Regions from separate parts of the Arthrobacter sp. 9MFCol3.1 genome, predicted to be linked through region 1. Evidence: riboswitches for the same ligand, from Rfam matches in the RefSeq annotation. Region 1 holds a riboswitch; the other holds the start of a gene.
What was found. Region 1 has a riboswitch for cyclic di-AMP ahead of C560_RS0103805 (hypothetical protein). Riboswitches for the same ligand answer to the same signal wherever they lie in the genome.

Region 2: another riboswitch for cyclic di-AMP. It lies ahead of C560_RS0117840 (hypothetical protein); the one in region 1 lies ahead of C560_RS0103805 (hypothetical protein).

The regions. Positions count from the first base shown of each region.
Region 1 covers NZ_JIBJ01000004.1:216,496-221,204, forward strand. The annotation lists gene C560_RS0103795 (cation:proton antiporter) at 1-1,095, opposite strand, end outside; gene C560_RS0103800 (hypothetical protein) at 1,092-1,340, opposite strand; cyclic di-AMP (ydaO/yuaA leader) riboswitch at 1,542-1,744, shown strand; gene C560_RS0103805 (hypothetical protein) at 1,749-2,438, shown strand; gene C560_RS0103810 (sensor histidine kinase) at 2,585-3,592, opposite strand; gene C560_RS0103815 (response regulator transcription factor) at 3,585-4,262, opposite strand; gene C560_RS0103820 (DedA family protein) at 4,268-4,709, opposite strand, start outside.
Region 2 covers NZ_KK211131.1:91,181-95,889, reverse strand. The annotation lists gene C560_RS0117850 (glycosyltransferase family 39 protein) at 1-37, opposite strand, end outside; gene C560_RS0117845 (bifunctional glycosyltransferase family 2/GtrA family protein) at 38-1,471, opposite strand; gene C560_RS0117840 (hypothetical protein) at 1,621-2,466, opposite strand; cyclic di-AMP (ydaO/yuaA leader) riboswitch at 2,466-2,625, opposite strand; gene C560_RS0117835 (sensor histidine kinase) at 2,807-4,417, opposite strand; gene C560_RS0117830 (response regulator transcription factor) at 4,439-4,709, opposite strand, start outside.

The DNA of each region.
Region 1 (4,709 bases):
GACGGCGCCCGCGGCTATGGTGACCAGCGCTCCCACCAGCAGGGCCGCGGCCTCGCCCGGGAGCAGGACCTGAAGCTGCGTGCCGATGCTCGCCGCGGCCACCGGTACGCCAAGCTGGGCCGCCGACAACACCCCGAGAGGCAGCGGGAGTCCCAGGAAAGCCAGGCCGGCGTGCGCCAGCACGGCCCCGCCCCCCAGTGCCAGGCCGAGGGCAATCATGTCAGGGTGGCCGGCCAGGTCCCTGAGCGTCAGCGAGGCACCCAGCCAGACGAAGAAGAGCGGACCCAGGAAGCCGTCGCTGAGCGCGAACAGTTGCCGGGCCAGCCGCCGCGGTTCGCCGACGGCAGCCATCACCAGGCCGAAGGAAAAGCCTGCCATCATCACAGAAACATTGCTCCACGTTGCGACACCGGCCAGGGTGAACAGTACGGCCAGCTGGATCCGCAGCTCCAGGGCAAACTTGCGGCTTTCCGAGAGCCGGTGCACGCGCCGGCGGATTCCCCGGCGCTCCAGCCAGCTCAGGCCGACAAAGAGCCCCACCGCGCACCCGGTCACTACGAGGACGCCCAGCGCCGCCTGGACTGCGTGGGGCGGATCCACCAGGAGCGGCAACGCCACAATGCAGGCTGTGTCGGCTATTGCCACCTGCGCTGTCATGTCCACGACATCTGGCCCGCCGAGGCGCAGGGAATCGACGATTGGAAGCACCAGGGCGGCCGACGAAGACGCCAGCAGCACGACATAGAGGGGAGCATGTCCAGTCCCGAACAGCAGCCCGATGCCGGTTCCGACCACCACCGCTGCCGCTGCGGCCACAATCGCCCGGCGCGAGCCCTTCCCGAGGGCGCCACGGATGTGCGGATCCCGCACGGGAACGTGCGTGCCTGCCACGAACATCATCAGCGCAAAGCCGATATTGGCCAGCAGGGTGAATGTCGGATCCGCGGGGTCCACAAGGGCCAGGCCTGAGCGCCCGATCGCGATGCCGGCCAGCAGCTCACCCAGCATGACAGGCAAGTGCCAGCGCACGGGCAGGGCCAGCAGGGGGCCAGCCAGGGCGATGACGGCGATCAGCGCCAGGGACAGGAAGGTCACGGTTCGCCGCGGCCCGCCGGCACCGTTCCCGACCGCCGTTCCACTACTGCGTAGGCCTTCCCGTCCAGGAAGGCCCAGTCGTTGACAACCATGTACCCGAGCGCGTCCACCCGGTCATTCAGGACGTGCTCGTCGAAGCCCCCGTCGCGCGGTTCCGCGTCCCATGTGCTCACATGGACGTCCCCGCCGTCCAGGATCAGCAGCTCGGTGTTGACGTCGAAATCCTCTTGGGGCTGAGTGCTCAACTGGCAGATGGCGACACAATGGCTGTTCATTTCGGGCCTCCGCTTCCGGTGGTGCTGATGGCATCATCCTATGTTCGGAAACGGCGCCGCCCTATGGGCAAATTGCGGCTCGGCATCACCGCCTCCGTTACCTGAATGTGACTTTCGGGTGCGGTTCGCGCTACGGTTGATGAGTGCCTGTTGTCTCCGATACGGGCGCTCCCCAGCCGATTGCCTAACTCTGCCGCGGCCCGGGGGTAACTCGCATCAACGTCCGGCAGAGACGGGGAAACCACTTTTGACCTGCTGATATGCAGGTCTTGGGGTGAAGCCGCACAGTGCCCGCCACGACGGGCCCGGGAGTGCGGCCGGGTGCCTCCCATCCGAATCCGACAGCTCACCTCGCAGGCATTGGGAGAGGCTACAATCATGACTTCAGTCAATACTTTTGCGCGCCATGCCGCCGTCCTCGCCGCCGCATCCGGCCTGGTCCTGACCAGCGGAATGGCCGCCAACGCCGCCACCGCCCCCGTGCAGCGTGACTCCGCTCCGGCGTCGAACATCGACGTCACCGGACAGGTCAGCGCCCCCGTCAGCGCCGATTCAAGCGTCAAGATCAGCTTCGAGCGCCCCGCAGTGGATTCTGTTGCCGCGCCGGTCATCGAGAAGCCCGTTGCTCCGGCTCCGGCTCCCGCTGCAGCCCCGGCGGCAGCGCCCGCTGCAGCCCCGGTGGCAGCGCCCAAGGCGACCGTCCAGGTGCAGGCCGCTCCGGCAGCAGCGCCGGCCGCGGCGCCCGCTGCCGGCGGACGCAACGCCATCATGCTCTCGGCCGCCTACAGCCAGGTGGGCATCACCCAGGACTGCACCGCCATGGTGGAGAAGGCCCTTGGCGCCGCGGGCAAGCCCGTTGGCGACATCGGCCCCCGCGCGTTCCTTGGCCTTGGAGCCGTAGTGGCCACGCCTCAGCCCGGTGACATGGTGGTCCAGTCCGGCCACGTCGGCATCTACGCCGGCAACGGCCAGGTGGTCAGCGGCGGCATGAACGGCAAGAACCAGACCATGGTGCACCCGCTGTCGTGGCTCACCGCGACCGGCGGCGTGACCTTCGTCCGCGCCTAAGCCGTATGGCCCCGACCGGGGCCAGACAGTCCGGAAAGACCGGCGGTCGATTTCCCTTGGGGGCAAATCGATCGCCGGTCTTTCCTGTCTCTGCATGTTGGGGGTCCGGGCTCCCGGCGGCACCGCCTTTCTCCGGCACAGGATCCTCAGGGATTCCCGCTCGCACTGAGCGGAAGCGTCAACTTCATGACCGTTCCCTCGTCCCCGGTCGCGGCCACCTCGACAGTGCCCCCGGCAGCGACGGCAATCTCCCGGACCAAGGCCAGCCCGATGCCAAAGCTCCGCTGTCCCTGTGAGGTGCCGGTGCCGGCCGTCCGCACGAACCGGTCAAAGATCCGGGCCTGATCGACGCCGGTAATTCCGGTCCCCGAGTCCGCCACGGTGATCACGGCGCGCTTCTGCTCGATTGAGGTCATGATGGACACGCGGCCGCCCGGAGGCGTGTGGGCCAGGGCGTTGTCCGCCAGGGCCAGCACGGCACGGCGCAGCGCGTTCTTCTCGATCCGGGCCAGCGGCCGGGCATCGGCAGAGAATTCCAGGCGCACCTTCCGCTGCTCTGCCACCGGCTGGAGACTGACGGCGACGCCGGCGGCAGCATCGGCCAGGTCGGCAGGGGGTGCGGAGTGGGCCGGGGCCTCCGCGGTAGCCGCGAGGAGCAGTTCGTTGACAATCCCGGTCAGCGTCGCGGCGTCCTCCCGGATCCGGGCCAGGTCCTGGCTTTGCTTGGAGCCGGGCACAGTGTTGCGCTGGGCCAGCTGGATCCTGGTGTCCAAGATGGTCAACGGGGTGCGCAATTCGTGGCTCGCGTCCTGGACGAAACGCCGCTCCCTGGCCAGGGCCTCACTAAGGGGTCGGATGGCGCTGCGCGCGCTGAGCCACCCGACGATGCCGGCCAGCAGGATTCCCGCCACTCCGGCGATGATCATGGCTTCGAGGACATCCTTGGAATCCAGGTATGTGTAGGCCGCCCCGGCCGCCGCCGAACGCGGCACTTCAGGATGGGCCAGTTGGTTCGTGAGGTACAGCGCAGTGGCGGCGAGCAGCCCGAGAACCATGACCGCGCACGCGGCGCTGATCCGCAGCGCGACCTTGAGGGAGGCCTTGCGCAGGACGGAGTGGTCCGGATTTCCGCCGGCCGGCCGGCCGTCACTCATGAGCATCGCCGATCTGGTATCCGAGGCCGTGCACCGTGCGGACCACGGCTTTGGAGATCTTCCGGCGCAGGTGATGGACATAGGTATCGATCACGCCGGGCTGCTCCGAGGCGTGGAAGCACGCCGCGAGGAGCTCGTCCCGGGTGAAGACGCGGTCCGGTTCCGCGGCAAGGGCTGCCAGCAGTTGGCCTTCCTTCGCGGTCAGCGGCACCGTTTGCCCGTAGATGGAACGGACGGAGCGCTGCGTCGGGTCCAGTTCCCAGTCCCCGATCGCCACCGGTGCCGGGGCCGGGGGAGGGAAGGAGCGCGTCAGTGCGCGCAGGCGTGCTGCCAGCTCGCCGGCGTCGAACGGCTTGGTCACGTAATCGTTGGCGCCGGCGTCCAGTCCCCTGACCTTTTCGTCGGGATCGCCCAGTGCGGTCAGGATCAGGATGGGCGTGGCAATGCCTTTCGACCGCAAAGCCGTGATGAGGGCGATGCCGTCCATGGCGGGCAACCCGCGGTCGACGACCATGACGTCCCAGCTCCCGGTCAGCCCCTGGTGGAGGCCATCGCGGCCGTTGGTGACCAACTGGACCCGGTAGTCGGGGTCCAGGAGCTCGGCGATGAGCGGTCCCAGGACGGCGTCGTCCTCGACGAGCAGCAGGGAGGGAAGCTCAGCGGAAGTCATGTCAGCTATTCTTCCGCGGCCATTTCCTCAGTCCGCCGTCCGCCCCCGGGTTCCTCCGCCGTGTCGCCGGCGGCGTTGGCTGCGGATGCGGATGCGCCGCGGGAGTTGCGGCGGCGTTTGAGGAGCTGCACCACCCCCGGCACGACGGAGACGAGCACCATGGCCACGGCGATGGCGTCGATGTTCCTGGCGATGATGTCAAAGTGCCCCAGCCAGGTGCCAAGCATCGTCACGGAGGCCGCCCATGCCGCGGCGCCGGTGATATTCCACAGGGTGAAGGATTTGTAGTCATAGCGCGCGATCCCGGCGGTCAGGGGAGCAAACGTCCGGACCATGGGGACGAAGCGGGCCAGCACGACGGCGGCCCCGCCGTGGCGGCGGAAGAAGTCCTCCGTGGTGGTCAGGTGCGCTGTCTTCAGGATCCGGGCGTCGTCCTTGAACCAGCGC
Region 2 (4,709 bases), on a different contig from region 1:
TCTCGGCTCCGGCGGTGGGGCTGATGGTTGCCGTCATTTACTTGGCCTTTTCTGTGCGGGGGAGGGAAGGATCGGGGGCGCCGGGCGCAGGAACGGCGTCGGTGGGCCGGTGGCGGAAAACCACCAGCCGGAACAGCAGGAACTTCACGGCTGTGGCGGCCAGGTTGGCGGCGGTGACCGTGAGCAGTTCCAGCCAGCGGTCCGGTGCTGCTCCCGACGCGGCGTGAACGAGGGCGAGTGCGCCCGAGGTCAGGGCCAGCCCGATGCCGAAGACCAGCAGTCCCTCGAAGTGGTGGCGTGCGGCCTGGCTGCTGCCCTGGATGCCGAACGTGAAGCGCCGGTTGGCCGCGGTGTTGGCCACGGCGGTGGTGAGCAACGCCAGGAAATTTGCCAGCTGCGGGTCCATGAACCCGCGGCAGAGCAGGAAAATCGCCAGGTAGGCCAGGGTGGAGGCCACCCCGATGCTGCCGAAGCGGACGAGTTGTCCGAAGAGGCTTCCGCCGGGGCTTTGTTCCTGGGCCCGGGCGGCGGCCGGCAGCGGTCCGCGGGCCAGGGCGGCGCGCAGGTCGGGAACCGGGATCCGGCCCGAGACCAGGTCCCGGCTCAACCGTGCCATGCCGCGCAAGTCCGCGAGGGCCGTCTGGACGATGTCCACGCTGGAATCCGGGTCGTCGGTCCAGTCCACCGGGACTTCGTGGACGCGCAGGCCGCACTTTTCTGCCAGGACCAGCAGCTCGGTGTCGAAGAACCAGGCGTTGTCCAGCGTGTGGGGGAGCAGTTGCCGGGCCACGTCTGCCCGGATTGCCTTGAAGCCGCACTGTGCATCGCTGAAGTGGGCGCCCATGAGGGCCTGGAGCAGGAAGTTGTAGCTGCGCGAGATGAATTCCCGCTTGGGACCGCGGACCACGCGGGAGTTGCGGGTCAGCCGCGTCCCGATCGCCAGGTCGGAGTGCCCCGAAATGAGCGGGGCAAGGAGCGGGCCGAGGGCCGCCAGATCAGTGGAAAGATCCACATCCATGTACGCCAGGACCGGCGACGGCGAGGCCAGCCACACCTTGCGAAGTGCGTTTCCACGGCCCTTTTCGGCCATATGGACCACCTTCACTTCGCGTAGCTCGCGGGCTACGCGTTCCGCGGCCTTGAGCGTTCCGTCGGTGCTGGCGTTGTCCGCCACGGTGATCCGGAAGGAGTGCGGGAAGGCGGCGAGCAGGTAGGCGTGGAGCCGGCGCAGGCAGGCTTCGAGGTCCCGTTCCTCGTTGAAGACCGGGATGGTGACGTCCAGCAGGGGCGTGCTTGCGCGCGTATCGATGGCTGTGCGCCGGGCGCCGGGGCCGGTAAGCGCCCCGGCGAACGGGCCCGGAGCGGGCGCGTCGGCCAGCGCAAGCCCCGGGGGTGTCTTGGGTGCCGCCGGGCCGGCCGGCGTCGCCGCGGTGCGGGGCAGGGTTCCTGTGGCCTGGTCTGTGAATGTCATGGCTCAACTTTCCCGGCGGCCCTTATGAGGGCTTTAGGGTCAAGCTGTGCTGGGGCTGTGGAAGTCTGGGTTGTCGGGCTGCTCCGGCCGTGGAGACGCAAGGAGGCCCCGGATCCGTGTGGATCAGGGGCCTCCTTGGCGGGGCCGGTTTAGTACCAGTTGTGTGCGTAGTGGAAGTTCAGGGCGCCGCAGGGGGAGCCGTAGCGCGACTTGACGTAGTTCAGGCCCCAGTTGATCTGGGTCCGGTAGTTGGTCATGTAGTCGGCGCCGGCGCTCGCCATCTTCGTGGCGGGCAGGGACTGGACCACGCCGTAGGCGCCGCTGCTGGCGTTCGTCGCGGTGGTCTTCCAGTCAGATTCCTTGGTCCACAGCTTGTGCAGGCACTGCATCTGGCCAGGTGCCCAGCCATAGCGGCCCAGCTGGGACGCGGCGTAGGCCTGCGCCCCGGCAGGATCGTCGATTGCGACCGGCGCCGGTGCGGGGGCAGGAGCGGCTGCCGGTACCGGTGCGGGTGCCGGTGCGGGAGCGGGGGCTGCCGCGGGAGCCGGGGCTGCCGCCGGCGCAGGAGCAGGTGCGGGGGCGGCTGCCGGAGCGGGGGCGGGAGCAGCGGGGGCGGGGATCAGCGCTTCGGCTGCCTTGACCTCCGAGATCTCGGGAGCCACGTTCTTTTCCGCCGGAGCGGTCGGCCCAGCCACCTGGACCCGCTCGAAGTTGAGCTTGGCCAGCGGGTCCGCGATCGTGGCCGTCTGGCTCGCAACGTTCGCCGTGTGGGCGCCCGGCTCTGCCGCCTGGCTGGCGGCGCCGCCACCCAGCAGCAGCGCGCACGCGGCGGTGACGACGCCGGCACGGCGGCCGGTTGTACCGAGTCCGGCGGCGAACCGCGACAGGGCGGATGCCCGTTTGGCCGGTTCGGCGCGGTGGCGCGACTTAGCTGCGCCAACTGAGCGGGAATGCGAACCGCCGTCAGGGCGCGTTTGTACCTGGAATTCAGTCATGGTGGCCTCTCAACGCCGGCGGAGTTAGCTGTCGGGTTCGGATGAGGTCATCCGGCCGCACGGAATATCACGTGTCGGCTTCACCCCGAGGGCGCATGAATGCAGAATGCCCGGGAACTCTGGGTCCCCCGCCTCTGCCTGGTCCAGCGGAATCCGGGAAGCGGCAGAGTTTGGCGTCCGTCCGGATATGCGGCACCGATGGCGGCGCACTCTTAAGACGCTACAGGACCCAGCCGCTTAAGTCACATTTTGGTAACAGGAGTCACAGTGCCGGGGTGTCGCGTTGCGCCGGGTTCGCCGATCGACCACCCAAGAGTCCCGGTGGCGCCGGCCGCGCCGTCTATGCCGACGGCGGCGCGGCGGGCAGGCGCACGGCGAACTCCGTGCGGCCCGGCCGGGACGTAACCTCGACGGTTCCTCCGTGGGCCTCCACGATCGACTGGACAATGGACAGGCCCAACCCGCTGGTGCCCTCGGAAGTCGGCGCGGCGGTCGCCGTGCCCTGGCCTCCGCGGCTGCCGGAAACGGCGCCGGAGGACGGGCGGGCGGCGGCCCCGGACCCGACCCCCGCCGTCGCGACCGCCGAATTGGCGGGGAGGGCTGCGGGACTCGACGCCGGATTGGTGCGTGAGGCGTCGGCCCGGGCGAAGCGGGCGAAGACCCGGCCGATAAATTCCGGGGCGATGCCGCTGCCATTGTCTGTCACGGTGACCACGGCACTGCCGTCAGCCGAACGCATGACGCCCGTGACCACCTTGGTCCCGGGTTCGGTGTGCTTGCGCGCATTGGACAGGAGGTTGGCGAGGACCTGGTGAAGCTGGGTCGCATCACCGCGCACCACCACGGGCTCGTCCGGAAGTTCGAGCTGCCAGATGCGGTCCGGGGCCATGACTTTCTCATCGCTGACCGTCTCGACGGCCAGTTGGGTGAGGTCGACGTCGGAGATCTTGAGCGGCTGGCCCTCGTCCAGGCGCGCCAGCAGCAGCAGGTCCTCCACGAGCGTGGTCATCCGCTCGGACTGGCTTTGCACACGGGCGAGGGACCTCTCGCCGTCGGGGGTGAAATGCTCGGTCATCCGCATCAGCTCCGTGTAGCCGCGGATGGCCGTGAGCGGGGTGCGGAGTTCGTGCGAGGCGTCGGCGACGAACTGCCGGACCTTCATCTCGCTCTCCTGCCGCGCTTCGAGGGCGTTGGAGACGTTGTCCAGCATCTTGTTCAGCGCGTAGCCCACGCTGCCCACTTCCGTTCCGGGATGGGCTGCCGACGTCGGGACGCGCACCCCGAGCGCCACCTCGCCGGCGTCCAGCGGGAGGCGGGAGACCTTGGTGGCCACCTCGGAGAGCTGTTCCAGCGGCTTCATGGTCCGCCGGATCAGGGCCGTGCCGGCGAGCCCGATCAGCACGAGCCCGCCTGCGGACACCACCACCATGGTCCAGACCAGGGAGGTCAGGGTGTTTTGCTTTTCTGCCAGCGGCAGTCCGGTCACAATCACGTCGCCGTACGGCGCACGCGCGGCCGTGAGCCGGTAGGCGCCGGCCGAAAGGGTCCGGTCCACGGGCACACCGTTTGGGGTGAGGGCCAGGAGAACCTTGTTGTCGGCGGGGGAGAGGCTCTTGACCGCGCCGTCCCCGGCCAGGAAGCCGGCCCTACTGACTTCGTCGTCCACTATCCGGGCGTTAAGCGTCCCGACGCCCTGTCCCCGGGCTTCGAGGGGGTCGGGGCGCCTGCCCGAATCGTCCGAGGAGGGCCGGCCGAACTCGCTCGAACGGTGGGAAGCCTGGTCCAGCTGGGTGTCGAGTTGCCGGGTGAGGAAGAGGTCCATGGAGGCGTAGCTGAACAAGCCCACAGCGCCGCAGATGGCCACGAGCAGTGCCATGGCAACCAGGACCAGCCTGGTGCGCAAATGCCACGTGGACGGGTTGCGCCAGTCGCGTCCGGGGACGCGGGTCATGCCGGAAAGTGAGGGCACGGATCAGTCCGCCGGTTTCAGGACGTACCCGGCTCCGCGCACCGTGTGGATCATGGGAGCGTGGTTGGCGTCGACCTTCTTGCGGAGGTAGGAAATGTACAGTTCCACGATGTTCGCCTGCCCGCCGAAGTCGTAGTCCCAGACGCGGTCCAGGATCTGGGCCTTGCTGATGACCCGTTTCGGGTTTTCCATAAGGTAGCGCAGCAGCTCGAACTGCGTGGCGGTCAGGTGCAGTTCCTCCCCGGCCCGGGTGACTTCGCGGGTGTCGACATTG